Regions from separate parts of the Pseudacidovorax sp. 1753 genome, predicted to be linked through region 1. Evidence: predicted binding sites of a transcription regulator. Region 1 holds the regulator's gene; each other region holds the start of a gene.
The links. The regulator sigma-54, encoded in region 1, starts transcription at its own class of promoters, with help from an activator protein. The targets are predictions, from matches to a motif close to TGGCANGNAANCTGCTTT.

Region 1 (6,232 bases):
CGCTCAAGGGCACCGAACTGGCGCCGCTGGCCACCGAGGCCGCCCAGCCGCTGATGCTGCTGCTGGCCAAATACCCTGAGATGCTGGCCGCCGCCGCGCGCGACTTCGCGCCGCACGACGTCACCTTCTACCTGCGCGAACTGGCCGCGGCGTACCACAGCTATTACGACGCCGAGCGCATCCTGGTGGACGACGTGCCCACCAAGCGCGCCCGCCTGGCGCTGGTCGCCGCCTGCGCGCAGGTGCTTGCCAACGGCCTGTCGGTGCTGGGCGTCAGCGCGCCGCGCAAGATGTGAGAGCCCGCACAATCCCACCCCGGCGCGCCGGTGGCGCTGCAGCAGCAAGGCAATCCATGAGATCCAGACAACAGGGCAATTTCGCCATCGGCCTCATCGTCGGGCTCGTGCTCGGCCTGGGCGTGGCGCTCGGCGTGGCGGTGTACGTCACCAAGGTGCCGATCCCGTTCATGACCAAGACCCAGCCCCGCGCTGCCGAGCAGGACGAGGCCGAGGCCCGCAAGAACCGCGACTGGGACCCCAATTCGCCGCTGTATGGCAAGCAGCCGTCCAAGCCGCCGGCCACGCCGGGTGCGCCGGCCGGCGGCAATCCGCCCGTGACCACCGCCCCGCCGGTGCCGGCCATCGCCGCCCAGCCTGGCACCCCGCCCCAGGCCGCCACGCCGCCGACGGCCGTCACGCCGGCCATGCCGCGCGCGCCGCAGGCAGCGAATCCGCCGCCCTCGGCCGATCCGCTGGGCGACCTGGCCCGCGCGCGCGCCGGCCTGCCCGCCAGCGGCGGCGATGCGGCGTCCGACCCCTTCGTGTACTTCGTGCAGGCGGGTGCCTTCCGCACCAGCGACGACGCCGAGGCCCAGCGCGCCAAGCTCTCGCTGATGGGCGTGGAGGTGCGCGTCACCGAGCGTGAGCAGGCCGGCCGTCCCGTCTTCCGGGTGCGCGCGGGTCCGTACAGCAAGAAGGACGACGCTGACCGGCTGAAGGAACGACTGGACGGCGCCGGCTTCGACGCCGCCCTGGTGCGCGTCCAGCGCTGAGTGCCTTGCCCTGTTGCCGTCGGGCGCGGCAGATCGCCGGAACTCGCTGCCGCCCGACGTGCTCTGTGTCTGCATCCCTGTTGGAGAAATCGCTTGAAACGTCGTGACTTTTCGCTGGCCGCCGCGGCCGTGACGCTGGCCCCCCTGGCGGCCCATGCCCAGACCCCCGCCTCCGCCTTCAAGGCCGGCAAGGACTACGTGACGCTGGGCAAGCCGGCCCCGGTCGATGCGCCGGCCGGCAAGGTCGAGGTGGCCGAGTTCTTCTCGTACAACTGCCCACACTGCGCTGCCTTCGAGCCCAAGCTCGAACCCTGGATCAAGAAGCTGCAGCCCTACGTGGCCTTCCGCCGCATCCCGGTGCCCTTCGTGGGCAACGACGTCGAGACCAAGCAGAAGCTCTACTACACGCTCGAGGCCATGGGCAAGGTCGACGAGTTCCAGATGAAGATCTTCCAGGCCATCCACGTCGACCGCCAACGCATCTTCGGCGACGCCGCCGTGATCGAGTGGGCCGGCAAGCAGCCTGGCCTGGACGCCAAGAAGTTCGAGGAAACCTTCAAGTCCTTCGGCGTCGCCGGCAAGGCCAAGCGTGCCAGCCAGATGACCGAGGCCTACCAGGTGGCCGGCGTGCCCGCCTTCGGGGTGGCCGGCCGCTACTATGTGGACGGCGACTTGGCCGGTTCGCTCGACCGCGCCCTGCAGATCGTGGAGGCCCTGGCGGCCGAATCGCGCAAGGGCTGAGCCGACGCCCCGCCCCAGCGCCCCGGCCCGCTTCGGCGGGCCTTTTCATTGCGGGTGTGCCGCGCGCCCTGCCGACGGTGCGCGCTACCGGAATGCAAGCGCGGGACATTCACCGCGGCCGCCGGTTTGAGACAAAGCCGGGCCTACAATCAAGAGCAAGTTCCGTGCCTTTATGACCCATCCCTCGCACTCCACGATCTCCCTTCCCTGGCGCCGCCTCGGCCGTGCCATGGTCCTCGTGGCCGCGCTGGGCCTGGCCGCCGCGGCCCAGGCCGAGAAGGCCGACCGCAACCAGCCGATGAACATCGAGGCCGACTCGCTGCGCTATGACGACCTGAAGCAGACCAGCATCTTCACGGGTCGGGTGGTGGTCACCAAGGGCACGCTGCTCATCCGCGGCACCCGCGTCGAGGTCCGGCAGGACCCGGAGGGCTACCAGTACGGCGTGGTCACCGCCGACCCGGGCCAGCGCGGCTACTTCAAGCAGCGCCGCGATGGCGGCAACGACGAGTGGATCGAGGGCGAGGGCGAGGTCATCGAGTACGACGGCCGCGCCGACACCGTCAAGTTCATCCGTCGCGCCGTCATGCGCCGGCTGACCGGCACCACCGTCACCGACGAGACCTCCGGCCCGCTGATCACCTACAACCAGACCAACGACACCTTCACCGTCAATGGCGCCCCGCCGCCGCCGGGCGGCACCCAGCAGCCGGGCGGCCGCGTGCGGGCCATCCTGTCGCCGCGCAGCACCGAGCCCACGCAGGTGCCGGCCCCCGGCCCGCGCACCGGCGCGCCGCTGCGCCAGAGCGGCTCGCTGTCGGGCCAGAACGGGGGCAGCCGGTGAGCGTCGCGGTGCCGGCGGGCGGCAGCCGGCTGCAGGCGCGTGGCCTGCAGAAGAGCTACGGCAGCCGCAAGGTGGTCAAGAACGTCTCGCTCGACGTGCAGAAGGGCGAGGTCGTCGGCCTGCTGGGCCCCAACGGCGCCGGCAAGACCACGTCCTTCTACATGATCGTCGGCCTGGTGCGGGCCGATGCTGGCCAGATCAGCATCGACGGCGAGGCCGTGGAGCACATGCCCATCCACCGCCGGGCGCGCATGGGCCTGTCGTACCTGCCGCAGGAGGCGTCGATCTTCCGCAAGCTGACGGTGCAGGAGAACGTGCGCGCCGTGCTCGAGCTGCAGGAGGAGCCCGACGCCCGCGGTCGCATGGCGCCCCTCTCGCGCGATCGCATCGAGCAGCGCCTGTCCGAGCTGCTGGCCGACCTGCGCGTCGACCACCTGCGCGACTCGCCGGCGCTGGCGCTGTCGGGCGGCGAGCGGCGTCGCGTGGAGATCGCCCGCGCGCTGGCCACGCAGCCGCGCTTCATCCTGCTGGACGAGCCCTTCGCCGGCATCGACCCCATCGCCGTGATCGAGATCCAGCGGATCATCAGCTTCCTCAAGGAGCGCGGCATCGGCGTGCTGATTACCGACCACAACGTGCGCGAGACGCTGGGCATCTGCGACCACGCCTTCATCATCAGCGACGGCCAGGTGCTGGCGCAGGGCACGCCCTCCGAGATCGTCGACAACGCCGAGGTGCGCCGCGTGTACCTGGGCGAACACTTCCGGATGTAGCCAGGGTGCCTGTTTCCGCGTTCCGTCCTTCCGGCGCCCCTCCCATCCTGCCCGTGGCCGCGCACACCGTGGGAGGCCGTCCATGAAGCAGGGCCTGTCGCTGCGCGTCTCGCAGCATCTGGCGCTCACGCCGCAGCTGCAGCAGTCGATCCGGCTGCTGCAGCTCTCGACGCTGGAGCTGAGCCAGGAGGTCGAGCAGATGCTCGACGACAACCCCTTCCTGGAGCGTCTGGCCGAGGAGGCGCCGCGCGAGGAGTTCGGCCTGGAGGCGGCCGACGCCCCCGTGCCCCGCGACGAGCGCGAGGACGGCACCGACTACGCCGCCACGGCCAGCGCCAGCAGCACGTCGAGCAGCAGCAGCGACACCGCCGTGGCAGAGGCCGACGCGCCCGCCACCGAGAGCGTCGACGCCGAGCCCGACTGGGACGGCGACGGCACCGTGGAGTTCTCGCCCGACGACAGCGAATGGGGCGGCGACGCCCCGGCGCGCAACAACAGCAGCAGCCAGGACGACGACGAGCGCGCCGACGCCACCGAGCTGGCGCGCAGCCAGGAGTCGCTGCAGGCCCACCTGCACCGCCAGGCGCTGTCGCTGCGCCTCACGCCCGAGGACTCGGCCGCGCTGCGCTTCCTGATCGAATCGCTCAACGACGACGGCTACCTGGAGGATTCGCTCCCGGCCCTGGCCTCGGCCCTGGCCGGCGACGACAACGACGAGTTCGACGAGCTGATCCACCACTTCCAGGTGGCGCTGGGCCTGCTGCAGAGCCTGGACCCGCTGGGCGTGGGCGCGCGCGACCTGGGCGAATGCCTGGCCATCCAGCTGCGCGCCGGCGCCGACGCGGACGACAGCGACGAGGAAGACCAGGTCCGCAAGGTCGCCCTGGCCATCTGCAAGCAGCCCATGGACCTTCTGGCCAAGCGCGACTTCAAGCGCCTGGCCGTGCTCACCCGCAGCAACGAGGACCTGGTGCGCCAGGCGTCGCAACTGATCGCGCGGCTGGAGCCCAAGCCCGGGCGGCGCTTCGTCGATGTGGAGCGGCACGTGATCGTGCCCGACGTCATCGTCACCCGCAGCGGGCGCGGCAGCAACATCAAGTTCCGCGTGCAGCTCAACCCCGACGTGATGCCGCGGCTGCGCGTGCACGACATCTATGCCGGCGCGCTCAAGTCGCACAAGGGCGAGGGCAGCCAGGCCCTGAGCCAGCGGTTGCAGGAGGCGCGCTGGTTCATCAAGAACATCCAGCAGCGCTTCGACACCATCCTGCGCGTGTCCAACGCCATCGTGGAGCGGCAGAAGAACTTCTTCATCCACGGCGAGCTGGCCATGCGCCCGCTGGTGCTGCGCGAGATCGCCGACGAACTGGGCCTGCACGAGTCGACCATCAGCCGGGTGACCACCGCCAAGTACATGTCCACGCCCTTCGGTACGGTGGAGCTGAAGTACTTCTTCGGCTCTGCCCTGGGCACCGAGACCGGCGGCAATGCGTCCAGCACGGCCGTGCGGGCGCTGATCAAGCAGTTCGTCGGCTCGGAGAACGTCAAGAAGCCGCTGTCGGACAGCCAGATCTCGGACATGCTCAAGGAGCAGGGCATCGAATGCGCCCGCCGCACGGTGGCCAAGTACCGTGAGGCGCTGCGCATCGCGCCGGCCAACCTGCGCAAGGCGCTCTAGGAGCCGCCTTGTTCCTGGCCTGCACGCGGGCCGGGGCTTCCGATCGGCGTGCCGGCGAATCGCGGTGGCCGGCCACCTCATTTTTTCGGACGACGAAGCCGTGAACGAACTGATCCTTTTTCTGCCCTGCGCCGCCGGCGTGGAAGACCTCCTGGCCGCCGAGGTGCATGCCATCACTGGCCGCAGCGGCGACGACCTGCGGGTGCTGCGCGGCGGTGTGCGGGTGATGGGCGCCTGGCGCGACGTGCAGGCGCTCAACCTCAAGAGCCGGCTGGCGCAGCGGGTGCTGGTGCAGCTGGCGCACCGGCCCTATCGCAGCGAGGCCGACCTGTACGAAGCCGCCTCGGGCATCGCCTGGGAGATGTGGTTCCAGCCGCGCCAGACCTTCAAGGTCGAGCTCACGGCGCAGGGCAGCCCGCTCCAGAGCCTCAACTTCGCCACGCTCAAGATCAAGGACGCCATCGCCGACCGCTTCCGCGCCCGCGCCGGCGGCGTGCGGCCCAGCGTGGAGACGCGCTTTCCCGATGTGCGCGTCTTCGCCCACCTGACAGCCGAAGAGGTCACGCTCTACATCGACACCAGCGGCGAGCCGCTGTTCAAGCGCGGCTGGCGCGTGGACAAGGGCGACGCTCCGCTCAAGGAGACCCTGGCCGCGGCCATGCTGGCCGCCAGCGGCTGGTGGGATCCGGAAACCGGTGTGGTTTCCGAGCAGCCGCTGTACGACCCCTGCTGTGGCAGCGGCACCATTCCCATCGAGGCCGCGCTCCTGGCCGCCGGCGTGCCGGCCGGTGCCTCGCGGCGCTTCGGCTTCGAGGCGCTGCTGCTGCACCGCGCCGAACTCTGGCGCGCGATGCGCGAGGAGGCGCTGGCTCCCGCCGACGCGCGCGCTGCGGGCTCGGTGCGGGTCTTTGGCAGCGACGTGTCGCACCGCATGGTCGACTTCGCGCAGCGCAATGCCGAGCGCGCCGGCGTGGCCGACCGGCTGCAACTGCGCGGCGGTGACGCGCTGCAGCGCATGCCCCCGGTCGAGGGCGGCGGCGTGATCCTGCTCAACCCGCCGTATGGCGAGCGCATCGCCGTGGGCGGCGTCGCCGGCGCCAACGCGGGGCGGCGCGGGCCGGGCGGGCGCGAGGTGGCGCAGACCGAAT
Region 2 (6,232 bases), on a different contig from region 1:
CCACCCAGACCATTCGCTGGCGCGTCGCCACCGGGCCGATGCCTGCCGACATCTTCGGCGTCCATGACGACAAGACGCTGCTGGTCGGCCTGACCGGCGGCGAGGGCGTACAGGTGTTCGACGTGGCAGGCCGCGAGCCGAAGGCCGTGGGCATCCTGCCGACGGGCAAGGGCGCGCACGCCTTCCGGGCGGCGGGCGATGGCAAGACGGTGTTCGTCAGCAACCGTGTGGCCAACACCATCAGCCGCATCGATTTCGCCACCCTCAAGGTGGTGGCCAATTACGCCGTGCCCGGCGGCCCCGACTGCATGGATGTCTCCGCCGACGGCAAGCGCCTCTACGTGACCTCGCGTTGGGCCAAGAAGCTCAGCGTGGTGGACCTGCAGACCGGCCAGCTCATGAAGCAGGTACCCGTCGGCAAGTCGCCGCACGGTGTCTGGACCCTCGACCATGCGCGTTGAACGCCTGGGCCGCGCCGCCCGCCGCGTGGCTGTCGCGGTGGTGGCTGCCGCGGGCGGCGCATCCGTCGTCGCTGCGGCTGCGGCCGATTGCAGCAAGCCGGTCTACCTGACGTTCGACACGGGCCACATGGGCGTGGCGCCGCTGGTGGCCGATGTGCTCAAACGCCACGATGTGCATGTGACCTTCTTTGCCGCCGCCGAGCGCACCAAGGACGGGGGCGACAGCCTGGACGACCATTGGGCACCGTGGTGGAAGGCGAGGGCAGCCGACGGCGACGAGTTCGCTTCGCACACCTACGACCACGCCTACTGGCGCGCCGACCTGCCTGACGAGAACGGCCAGAAGCGCTTCATCATCCAGCCGTCGGCTGGACCGCAATCGGGTCAGCGCCTGACCTGGACGCAGGCGCAGTATTGCCAAAACATCCGCAAGTCCAGCGAGCGCCTGGCGCAGATCACCGGCAAGACGCCGCTGCCCTTGTATCGCGCGCCGGGCGGCAAGACCTCGCCCAAGCTTCTGGAGGCCGCACGCGCGTGCGGCTACATGTACGTGGGTTGGTCGCCTGCGGGCTTTCTGGGCGACGAGTTGCCCAGCGACAAGTATCCGAACCAGAAGCTGCTGGCCCAGGCGCTGGAGCGCATCCGCCCCGGCGACATCCTGCTGGCCCATCTGGGCATCTGGTCGCGCCAGGATCCGTGGGCGCCAGCCGTGCTCGAGCCGCTGGTTGCGGGCCTGCAGCAACGCGGCTTCTGCTTCCGCACACTGCGCGATCATCCTGACTACCGCGCCTGGATTGCGGCGCACCCCTGAGTCACGAACAAGGACGGAGAGCTTCCGATGGAATGGCATGCCTGGCTGACCGACCCGTTCGGCCTGATGCAACAGTGGCTGTTCGAAACCGTGGTCCAGCCGGTGATGTTCGCGGCGGGCATGGGCAACCTGCTGGAGGATGGCTTCGATGCCACCGGCTGGCTGCTGGTGGGCCTGCTCGAGATCGCCGTGATGCTGGCGATCTTCGCGCCGCTCCAGCGTTGGCGTCCGGTGGAGCCGTTGCGGGACCGCCGGGCCGTGCGTGTGGATGTGATCTATACACTGATCCACCGGCTGGGCCTGTTTCGGGTGGGGATCTTCTTCGTGCTGCAGCCGCTGTTCGACATGGCGCTCGGCCACGTGCGTGCCGCTGGCTGGGGCACGATGCAGCTCGACGCGCTATGGCCCGGTGTGACCGATCGGCCATGGGTCACCTTCCTGCTGTACCTGGTCGTGCTGGATTTCGTCGAGTACCTGATCCACCGCGGGCAGCACACCATCGACTGGTGGTGGCGGCTGCATGCGCTGCATCATTCGCAGCGGCAGATGACGATGTGGAGCGACGCCCGCAATCACCTGCTGGACGACATCATCCACAGCACCATCGTCGTCGTGGTCGCCCAGCTCATCGGTGTGCCGCCTGGACAGTTCGTCGTCCTGGTGGCGCTGACCCAACTCAGCCAGAGCCTGCAACATGCCAATCTTCGGCTGCACTTTGGTCGAGTGGGCGAGCGGTTGTGGGTCAGCCCGCGCTTCCATCGGCTGCATCATGCGATCGGCGTGGGCCATGAGGAGGTGGGCCGCCCCGGCGTGCTGGGGGGCTGCAATTTCGGCGTGCTCCTGCCATGGTGGGACATGCTGCTGCGCACGGCCAACTTCGATCTGCGGTATCTGCCCACGGGCGTCCGCGACCAGGTGGAGCCCGATGCCCAGGGCCGCCTGCGCGACTACGGCAGGGGCTTCTGGTCGCAGCAGTGGCTCGGCTTGCGACGGCTTGTGGGCCGTGCCTGACGCACCCGGCTCCATCGAGGGCGCACGGGCAGCGGTTATGCTGCGCGCCGATGCGTCTTCTCGCTGATTCCTGCTGGCGCGCGGCCGCCTACTGCCTGCATCCGCGTGTCATCCTGCTGTCGCTCGTGCCGCTGGCGCTGATGGTGGCGGCCTCGGTGGGCCTGTCCTACTTCTACTGGGAGCCTGCGGTCGGCTGGATGCGCGGCGCGCTGGATGCCTGGCCCCTGCTGGCCGGCTTCTGGAACTGGCTCCAACGTCTCTTCGTCGGCGATGTCCGCAACCTGCTGGCGCCCCTGATCGTGCTGCTGGCCGCAACCCCGGTGCTGGCGATGGTGTCGCTGGTCGTCGTGGCGGCCTTCATGGCGCCCGCACTGACGCGTCTCGTGGCCGAACGGCGCTTTCCGACCCTGGAAAAGAAGCACGGTGCAGGCATGGTTGCCAGCGTGGTGCGCTCGGTGGCGCTGACGGTGGCAGCTGTGGTGGCCCTGCTCGTGTCGATGCCGCTGTGGCTGGTGCCGCCGCTGGTGCTCGTGCTGCCACCGCTGATCTGGGGTTGGCTCACCTGCCGCGTGATGAGTTTCGACGCCCTGGCGGAGCATGCCAGTGCAGACGAGCGGCGCATCATCGTGCGCCGCCATCGACTGCGCCTGCTCACCATCGGCATCCTGTGCGGCTATCTCGGCGCGGCGCCGAGCATCGTCTGGGCCTCCGGCTTGGTGTTCGCGGCGGCCTTCTTCATCCTGATTCCCGTGGCGATGTGGATCTACACGCTGGTGTTCGCCTTCTCCGCCCTTTGGTTCGCCCATTACGCGCTGGAGGCGCTGTCGCAGCTGCGGCGGGAGGCGGCGGGCGCTGGGCCATCCACACTGCTTCCGTCCGCGGGATCGCCGCCTGACGTCGCCCCGCCGGCCCTGCCTTCCTCCGATCCCCCCGCACCATGAGTTCCACTGAACGCCCCGCCTTCGGCCTGATCATCGTCGGCGACGAGATCCTCTCGGGCAAGCGCACCGACAAACACATGGCCCGCGTCATCGAATTGCTCGGTGCGCGGGGGCTGTCGCTGTCGTGGGCCGAATACGTTGGCGACGATCCCGCGCGCATCACGGCGGCCCTGCGACGGGCGTTCGCCGGGTCCGACATCGTCTTCTCAACCGGCGGCATCGGGGCCACACCCGACGACCACACCCGCCAGTGCGCAGCCGCGGCGCTCGGCGTGCCCCTCGCGCTCCACCCCGAGGCCGCCGAATTGATTCGCGAGCGTATGCAGGACACCGCACGCGAGCAGGGGGTGCCCTACGAGCCCGACCGCGCCGACAACGTGCATCGCCTCAATATGGGCGTGTTTCCGCAGGGGGCCTCAATCATCCCCAACCCGTACAACAAGATCCCCGGCTTCAGCGTCCGCGATGTGCATTTCGTGCCGGGCTTCCCTGTCATGGCGTGGCCCATGGTCGAGTGGGTGCTGGACCAACGCTACGCGCCCCTGCACCGTGAGGTGGCGATCGCCGAGCGTTCGCTGATCGTTTTCGGTGCGATGGAAGCCAGCCTCACGCCCCTCATGGAGGCGGTCGAGCGCGAGTTCTCGGGCATCAAGGTATTCAGTCTGCCCAGTGTGGATCACCCGAAGTACGGCCGCCACATCGAACTCGGCGTCAAGGGCGAGACGCGCCAACTTGAACCGGCATATGCACGCCTGAAACAAGGTGTGTCCGACTTTGGTGCATCAATAGGCGCAGAATTGGTGCGCTGAGTTGTGATGCATCATATCGGTGCATACGCTACTACCGCCAGCGTCAAACGCTGCCGTACGTGCCGCGTAGGACAACGAATGAAAATGGCATAGAACCTGCGTTCGTCCTGCTCGCAAATTTCGTCAACCCTTCCAATCCCCCAGGAGAACCTGATGGCAAAGACCGTCGCCGACGTCATGAAACTCGTCAAGGAAAACGAGGTCAAGTTCGTCGACTTCCGATTCACCGACACCCGCGGCAAGGAGCAGCACGTCACCGTGCCGGTTTCGGCCTTTGATGAAGACAAGTTCACCGCGGGTCATGCCTTCGATGGTTCCTCGATCGCCGGCTGGAAGGGCATCGAAGCCTCCGACATGCAGCTGATGCCCGACCCGAGCACGGCCAACATCGACCCCTTCTACGAAGAGACGACGCTGTTCCTGCAGTGCGACGTCCTCGAGCCCGCCGACGGCAAGCCCTACGACCGCGACCCCCGCTCGGTCGCCAAGAAGGCCGAGGCCTATCTGAAGTCCACCGGCCTGGGCGACACCGCCTACTTCGGTCCCGAGCCGGAGTTCTTCATCTTCGACAGCGTGCGCTGGAGCAATGAGGCCGGCCGCGTGTTCAGCGAGATCGACGAATACGAAGCCCCCTGGAACAGCGGCGCGAAGATGGAAGGCGGCAACCGCGGCCACCGTCCCACCACCAAGGGCGGCTACTTCCCCGTTCCGCCGGTCGACAGCACCCAGGACATGCGCGCCGAGATGGTGCTGGTGCTGGAAAGCCTGGGCATCCCGGTCGAAGTGTTCCACCACGAAGTGGCTGGCGCTGGCCAGAACGAGATCGGCACCAAGTTCTCGACACTCGTCGAGCGCGCCGACTGGACGCAGGTCCTGAAGTACGTGGTCTGGAACGTGGCGAACAGCTACGGCAAGACCGCCACCTTCATGCCCAAGCCGTACGCCGGTGACAACGGCTCCGGCATGCACGTGCACCAGTCCATCTGGAAGGACGGCAAAAACCTGTTCGCCGGCGACGGCTATGCCGGCCTGTCGGACACCGCCCTGTACTACATCGGCGGCATCATCAAGCACGCCCGTGCACTGAACGCCATCACCAACCCCGGCACCAACAGCTACAAGCGGCTGGTCCCTGGCTTCGAAGCGCCGGTGAAGCTGGCCTACTCGGCCAAGAACCGCTCGGCCTCGATCCGCATCCCCTTCGTCGCCAACCCGAAGGGTCGCCGCATCGAAGCGCGCTTCCCCGATCCCTCGGCCAACCCGTACCTGTGCTTCTCGGCCCTGCTGATGGCTGGTCTGGACGGCATCGAGAACAAGATCCACCCGGGCGAAGCCGCCACCAAGGATCTGTACCATCTGCCGCCCGAAGAAGACGCGCTGGTGCCGACCGTCTGCCACAGCCTGGACCAAGCCCTCGAGTACCTCGACAAGGACCGTGCCTTCCTGACCAAGGGCGGCGTGTTCACCGACTCCATGATCGACGCCTACATCGACCTGAAGATGGGCGAAGTCACGCGCTTCCGCATGGCTCCGCACCCGGTCGAGTTCGACATGTACTACTCGCTGTGATGGCCACGGGCGCTTCGGCGCCCGGCGGTATCGCGCACAAGGACGGCCCCCGGGCCGTCCTTTTTCTTTGGTGCGGGAACCGGCCTGCCGGCCTGTCTTCCAATTGCAAGACAATGTTGCGTGGCATCGCCCATGGCGCGCCAAGCTCTTTCTCTCCGGTCGCGATGATGAAACCCTACCTGCCTCTTCTTGTGTTGCTCGGCCTCGGCGGCTCTCTTGGCGTGCAGGCGCAGGAGCGCATCTGGCGCTGCGGCAACGAATACACCAACAACGCCGCCGATGCGCAACGCCGTGGCTGCAAGGTCGTCGAAGGCGGCAATGTGACCGTCGTGCAAGGGACGCGGCCCGCCGGCGCGTCCACCCCTTCGTCCACCGCCTCCCCGCGGCCCGCCGGCAGCGGCCCTCGCGTCGATTCGCCGGAGCAGCGGGCGCGCGACAGCGACGCCCGTCGCGTGCTTGAAGGCGAACTGCGCCGGCTGGAGGCGCGCCAGTCCGAACTGATGAAGGACTACAACAACGGCGAGCCGGAGAAGCAGGGCAGCGAGGCGCGAAACTACCAGAAGTACCTGGACCGCGTGGCCGAGATGAAGGCCGAGATTGCGCGCAACGAGGCCGACTTGGCCAGTCTGC
Region 3 (6,232 bases), on a different contig from region 1:
ACTCGGCCAGCGCGACCTGTCCGTTGCCGGAGACGCCGGCAATCGCCGTGATCTGCCCCGCGCGCAGTGTCAGAGACACCTCGTGCAGCGCGCCGGCGCCACCTTCGGTGCTCACGCCGTCGAGCACGCACACCTCGGCGCCAGCGCCGGAGGCGGGCTGCCGCACCGGCGCTTCCACCGCATGGCCCACCATCCATTGCGCGAGCTGCGCCTGCGTGGTGTCGGCTGCGCGGGCCTCGGCCACCAGGCGGCCCTGGCGCAGCACGGCGACGCGGCGCGAGACGCGCAGCACCTCGCCCAGCTTGTGGCTGATGAAGATGATCGACAGCCCCTGCGCCACCATCTGGCCCAGCGTGTCGAACAGCGCCTCGCTCTCCTGCGGCGTGAGCACGGCGGTGGGCTCGTCCAGGATCAGGATGCGGGCGCCGCGGTACAGCGCCTTGAGGATCTCCACCCGCTGGCGTTCGCCGACCGACAGCGTGGCCACGCGCGCATCGGGCGACACCGGCAGGCCGAATCGCCGTGCCACCGCCTCCAGCCGCTCGCGCGCCGCCACGCGGCGGGTGAAAGGCTGCCACAGCGGCTCGCTGCCCATCACGATGTTGTCGAGCACGCTGAGGTTGTCGGCCAGCGTGAAGTGCTGGTGCACCATGCCGATGCCCGCCGCCAGCGCCGCCTGCGGATGGCCGGGCGGCAGGGGCTGGCCGAAGGCCTCGATCCGCCCCTCGTCGGCCACGTAATGGCCGAACAGGATGGACATCAGCGTGGACTTGCCGGCACCGTTCTCGCCCAGCAGCGCCAGCACCTCGCCGGCGTGCAGGGTGAGCGAAATGGCGTCGTTGGCCACCAGCGGGCCGAAGCGCTTGGTGATGCCCGCCAGCCGCAGCACCGGCACGCCGCCGGCCGCGTCGCCCGCCGGGCTCAGGGCTTCCATTGCGCCAGGAAGGCCAGCAGCACCTGGGCCGAGTTGTCGGCGGCCAGGCGCATGAAGGTGCCCATCTCGTTGGCACCCCCGCCCCCGCCGGCCAGGTCGCTGAGCGAGCGGAAGGCGAGGTAGGGCACGCCATTGGCATGGGCCACCATGCCCACCGCGGCCGTCTCCATGTCCAGCACGTTGGCCTGGAAGGTGGCGAAGGTGTATTCGCGGAAGGCCTTGTTGTCCATGAAGGCCTGGCCCGACACGCCGTTGCCGCCGACCACCAGGCGCGGCGCATGCCGGAGGCAGGTGCCGGCCGCACAGGCCGCCAGGTCCACCTTCATGGTGCGCGCCGCGGCCAGCATGCCCGGGTCCACCTCGAACCAGAAGCGCCGCGTGACCTGCGGCTGCGCCGCGGAGCGGAATTCCACCGGCCGCGGAAACATCATGCCGAAGTTGGGCAGCGTGGCGTCCTGGATGAAGGGCGGCTTCTCGTAGCGGCCGGGCGCGGCTTCCTTGGCCATCAGCACTTCAAGGTACTGGCCCCACTGGGCCGGCACCGTGACGTCCCCGATGGACAGGTTGGGATTGACGCCCCCGGCGATGCCGCTGAACACCACATGGCTGACCTTGAAGCGGTCCAGCGCCAGCTGGGTGTTCATGGTGGCGTTGGTCATGCTGATGCCCGACAGGAACAGCACCACCGGCCGCCCTTGCAGCGTGCCGGTGTGGAACTCCACACCGTTGATGCGCGTGGTGCGCGCGTCCTGCAGCTTCTGGCGCAGCAGCACCAGCTCAGGCTCGAAGGCCGACATGACCGCGATGCGCGGGGTGTCGGCAACAGGGGGCGGCCCCATGCCGGCACAGCCGGCGAGGGCGGCGCTGGCCGCCAGGGCCAGCAGGAATCGGCGGAAGCTGTTCATGCGGCCAGGGGCCTCACTTGGACGACTTGGGCTGGCGGTCGTCGATCTTGACGCTGTACTTGCCCGACAGGATCTCCGCCTCGCGCGCCTTGACCTTGGCGACCAGATCGGCCGGCACCTTCTTTTCGAAGGTGCCCAGCGGGGAGAGCTCGGAACCCTTGTATTGCATCTGCGAGTAGGGGCCGTAGTCCTCGGCCTTGAACTGGGCGTCCTTGACCAGCTTGATGGCGCGGTCGACGGAGGGCTCCATGTTCCACAGCGCCGACACCACCACCGTGTCGGGGTACTGGGGCTGCGTGTTGATCACGTTGCCGATGGCCAGCACCTTGCGCTCCTTGGCCGCGTCGCTCACGCCGAAGCGCTCGGCGTACATGATGTCCGCGCCCTTGTCGATCATGGCGAAGGCGGCCTCCTTGGCCTTGGGCGGATCGAACCAGCTGTTGATGAAGCTCACGCTGAACTCCACCTTGGGATTCACTTCCTTCGCGCCGGCCATGAAGGCGTTCATCAGCCGGTTGACCTCGGGAATCGGAAAGCCGCCGACCATGCCGATCTTGTTCGACTTGGTCATGCCGCCGGCGATCATGCCGGTGAGGTAGGCGGGCTCCTGGATGTAGTTGTCGAAGACGCTGAAGTTGGGCGCCTGCGGCTTGCCGGAGGAGCCCATCAGGAACATGGTCTTGGGGAAGTCCTTGGCCACCTTGCGGGCCGCAGCCTCGACCGCGAAGGCCTCGCCCACGATCAGCTGGTTGCCGGCCGTGGCGTACTCGCGCATCACGCGCTCATAGTCGGCATTGGCCACGTTCTCGGTGGCCTTGTACTCGATCTCGCCGCGGGCCTCGGCCGCCTTGAGTGCCTTGTGGATGCGGCCCACCCATTGCTGCTCGAAGGGCACGGTGTAGACCGCGGCCACCTTGAGCTTGGACTGGGCGAACGCGAACTGCGGCAACCCGACCGCGACAAGCCCCGCCAGGGCGGCGGCACTCAGGATCAGGGGACGGCGCTGGATCATCTTTCTCACTCCTCGTTGATGGGTGTTGGACAAGCAGGATTGGTGCCGGGGCTGCAGCCAGGCACGGCGGGCGATTCGCACGACCAGGACAACCGGGCCACCCGGCGCCCATGCGGCAAGGAACACCAGCTTCGCCCGACACGCCGCCCCGCACTTAGACAGAAGGCCGCGGAGCAGGCCACGCCAGCAACACGCGCGGAACCGGCTTTGCCGGGCCGCTGCGTGTGCCCCCGGAGGGGGTTGGCGGAGCGGGCCCTAGCCCGCGCAGCCTGGGGGCGAGCTCTACTTCGTACCGAAGATCCGGTCGCCCGCGTCGCCCAGACCCGGCAGGATGTAGCCATGCTCATTGAGTTGCCGGTCGATGGCCGCGGTGTACACCGGCACATCCGGATGCGCCTCGTACATGGTCTTCAGGCCTTCGGGGCAGGTCAGCAGGCAGACGAACTTGATGGACTTGGGCAACAGCTCCTTCAGGCGCTCCACCGCCGCCACGGCCGAATTGCCGGTGGCCAGCATCGGGTCGACCACCACGATGTCGCGCTCGTCCATGCCGCTGGGCATCTTGAAGTAGTACTCGACGGCCGTGAGCGTCTTGGGGTCGCGGTACAGGCCGATGTGGCCGACGCGCGCCCCGGGCACCACGCTGAGCATGCCGTCCAGGATGCCCGTGCCGGCCCGCAGGATCGACACGAACACCAGCTTCTTGCCGTCGATCACCTGGCCGCGTGTCACTTCGAGCGGCGTCTCGATCTCGATCTCCGACGTCGGGATGTCCCGCGTCACCTCATAGGCCATCAGCGAGGCCAGTTCGTTGAGCAGGCGGCGGAAGCTGTTGGTCGAGGCGTCCTTGCGACGCATGAGCGTGAGCTTGTGCTGGACGAGCGGATGGGTGATCAGGTGAGCGTTGGGCGTCGTCATGAATCGTTCTTGTCAAAAACAGAAGGCGTGCGATGGTAGAGGAGGCGGGCTCAGAACACCGTGCCGTCGCTCTCGATGCGCAGCGGGGGCAGGCCATGGCGCAGGCGCTGGGCCACGGCCCGGCCGGCCGCCCAGGTGCCGCCTTCGAGGATGCAGGCCAGCGGCATCTCCTCGGCGCTGCGGCCGACGTGGCGACGCACGATGGGTGCCAGCTCATCGAGCAGTGCCACGGTCAGGGCGCGCCATTCGACGATGAATTCGTCGCCGACCTGCCAGGCGCGTTCGAGCAGGGCCGCATCGCGCGGCACGATCACGCCGGTGTCCAGCAGCAGGCCGCCATTGCGGTACTCGGGCAGGGCGGTGAGGGCGTCCAGTCCTTCGACCTTCACGCCCGCCCACTCGAAGGGCTCGATCAGCGAATAGGTGAGCCACTGCGACAGCTTGTGGAAGGGTACCCAGCCGTGGGTGCGGCCCTCGCCGCCGACCGCGCTGTGCGCCCAGCAGTCGCCCAGGGCCAGCGCCGGCTCGCCCGGGCCGGGCAGGGCGGTGGGGTGGCGATGCAGGTAGTTGGCCGAGGGCCAGATGGCCGAGAGCGAATCCAGCAGCAGCGTGAGGATGGCGTGCACCTGCACCGTCGCGGTGGGCGGGACCGCCACGCCTTCGGGCGCGATGAGCATGTCGAACAACCCGCCGGGCCGCTGCACCTCGGTGCCGAAGACGGCCGGCTGCTCGGCCAGCACCTCACCCAGGCGGCGCAGCAGCGTGACCCGGCCGTCCAGGCCGACCAGCGGGTTGTCGCTGCGCACCTGGAAGGCTTGCGCCAGACGGTCGGTCACCAGGGCACGCAGGCCGGCGGCATCGGCCTGCAAAGGGCGATCCGGGTCAGAAGAAAACAGTCCGGCCTTGAAGGCATGGAAGCTGGCCACGCCCAGGCCCTCGGAACGGGTGAAGCGCTGGTCGGACGCCGACTCGTGGTAGGCCCAGTCGGCACCGGCGCCCGCATCCAGCAGCACGCTCACCACGGCGAGATCGATGCGCGCCTTGGCCTTCTCGCGGGGCGTCGCATGTTCGCCCAGCAGATGATCGAGTTCGGCCGCCCGGTCGACGCCGCCCGCCTCGAAATGCCGCCAGCGGCTGTGGTACGGGATCGGCCGCCACGCGTAGCGCGCCTGGGTGACCTGGGCCACTTCACGCGCCGCATCGTCCAGGCTCGTCTCGTCGCCGATGGTGAAGAAGGCCGATTCGCCGCGGCGCGCGCGGGCCAGCAGTTCGGCCGCGCGCTCGCGCACGGCGACCGTCGTGCGCAGCCAGGCGACGGCGGCCTCGGGTTGGTTGAGGTCGGTGGCGGGAAGCACGTGTTGGCTGTCCGTCATTCGCCCAGCCCCCGCCCGCGGGTGGCCTTGAGTTCATCGGCACCAGGCACCTTGCCGGGTGTGAAATAGCCGGCCGCCATCTTGGCGTCGATCTCGACCCGGGCATCCGCCGGGATGAGGTCGTCGGGGATGTTGACGCGCTCGCCCACTTCGATGCCCGAGCCGGTGATGGCGTCGTATTTCATGTTGCTCATGGAGACCAGCCGGTGGATCTTGCGGATGCCCAGCCAGTGCAGCACGTCGGGCATCAGCTCCTGGAAGCGCATGTCCTGCACGCCGGCCACGCATTCGGTGCGGGCGAAGTACTGGTCGGCGGTGTCGCCGCCCACCTGGCGCTTGCGGGCGTTGTAGACCAGGAACTTGGTGACCTCGCCCAGCGCCCGGCCTTCCTTGCGCGCATAGGAGATCAGGCCCACGCCGCCGCGTTGCGCGCCTTGGATGCATTCCTCGATGGCGTGCGTGAGATAGGGTCGGCAGGTGCAGATGTCGGAGCCGAACACGTCCGAGCCATTGCATTCGTCGTGCACGCGGGCGGTGAGCTCGACCTCGGGGTTGGCCAGGTCGCGCGGGTTGCCGAAGATGTAGATCGTCTGCCCGCCGATGGGTGGCAGGAAGACTTCGAGGTCGGAGCGCGTGACGAGCTCGGGATACATGCCGCCCGTCTCCTCGAAGAGCACGCGCCGCAGGTCGGTCTCGGAGCAGCCGAATCGTCGGGCCACGCCCGGCAGCCACCAGACCGGCTCGATGGCCGCCTTGGTGACGAGGGCCGCGCCACCGGCAGTCAGGAACTTGCCGTCGGCCTTCAGGCGGCCTTTCTGCAGCGCGTCGATCACCTCGGGCAGGATCACATGTGCCTTGGTCACGGCGATGGTGGGCCGGATGTCGTAGCCCGCAGCCAGCTCCTGCGCGAACACGTCGGAGACGACGGCGCCCCAGGGGTCCATCGACACGATCTTGCCCGGCTCGCTCCATTGCGGATAGGGCCCGATCGCGTCGGTCGGCGACGTGTTGGTGAGGTCGGCACGGTGCTCGCGCTTGAGCGCCCCCGCGGCCACGGCCAGCGCGCGGTAGACGCTGTAGCTGCCGCTGT

Region 2: the regulator sigma-54 is predicted to act here: its motif matches at 4,119-4,136, upstream of glnA (type I glutamate--ammonia ligase).
Region 3: the regulator sigma-54 is predicted to act here: its motif matches at 2,882-2,899, upstream of ABIC63_RS21430 (BMP family protein).

What each region holds. Positions count from the first base shown of each region.
Region 1 is NZ_JBEPKY010000011.1:238,502-244,733, reverse strand. Features, by position in the region: gene argS (arginine--tRNA ligase) at 1-296, shown strand, start outside; gene ABIC63_RS15925 (SPOR domain-containing protein) at 353-1,051, shown strand; gene ABIC63_RS15920 (thiol:disulfide interchange protein DsbA/DsbL) at 1,145-1,792, shown strand; gene lptA (lipopolysaccharide transport periplasmic protein LptA) at 1,965-2,636, shown strand; gene lptB (LPS export ABC transporter ATP-binding protein) at 2,633-3,409, shown strand; gene ABIC63_RS15905 (RNA polymerase factor sigma-54) at 3,492-5,084, shown strand; gene ABIC63_RS15900 (THUMP domain-containing class I SAM-dependent RNA methyltransferase) at 5,185-6,232, shown strand, end outside.
Region 2 is NZ_JBEPKY010000003.1:231,778-238,009, forward strand. Features, by position in the region: gene ABIC63_RS05415 (YncE family protein) at 1-461, shown strand, start outside; gene ABIC63_RS05420 (polysaccharide deacetylase family protein) at 451-1,272, shown strand; gene ABIC63_RS05425 (sterol desaturase family protein) at 1,300-2,283, shown strand; gene ABIC63_RS05430 (EI24 domain-containing protein) at 2,334-3,224, shown strand; gene ABIC63_RS05435 (competence/damage-inducible protein A) at 3,221-4,033, shown strand; gene glnA (type I glutamate--ammonia ligase) at 4,187-5,602, shown strand; gene ABIC63_RS05445 (hypothetical protein) at 5,770-6,232, shown strand, end outside.
Region 3 is NZ_JBEPKY010000018.1:27,636-33,867, forward strand. Features, by position in the region: gene ABIC63_RS21420 (ABC transporter ATP-binding protein) at 1-934, opposite strand, end outside; gene ABIC63_RS21425 (5'-methylthioadenosine/S-adenosylhomocysteine nucleosidase) at 922-1,839, opposite strand; gene ABIC63_RS21430 (BMP family protein) at 1,853-2,851, opposite strand; gene upp (uracil phosphoribosyltransferase) at 3,134-3,769, opposite strand; gene ABIC63_RS21440 (URC4/urg3 family protein) at 3,820-5,142, opposite strand; gene ABIC63_RS21445 (GTP cyclohydrolase II) at 5,139-6,232, opposite strand, start outside.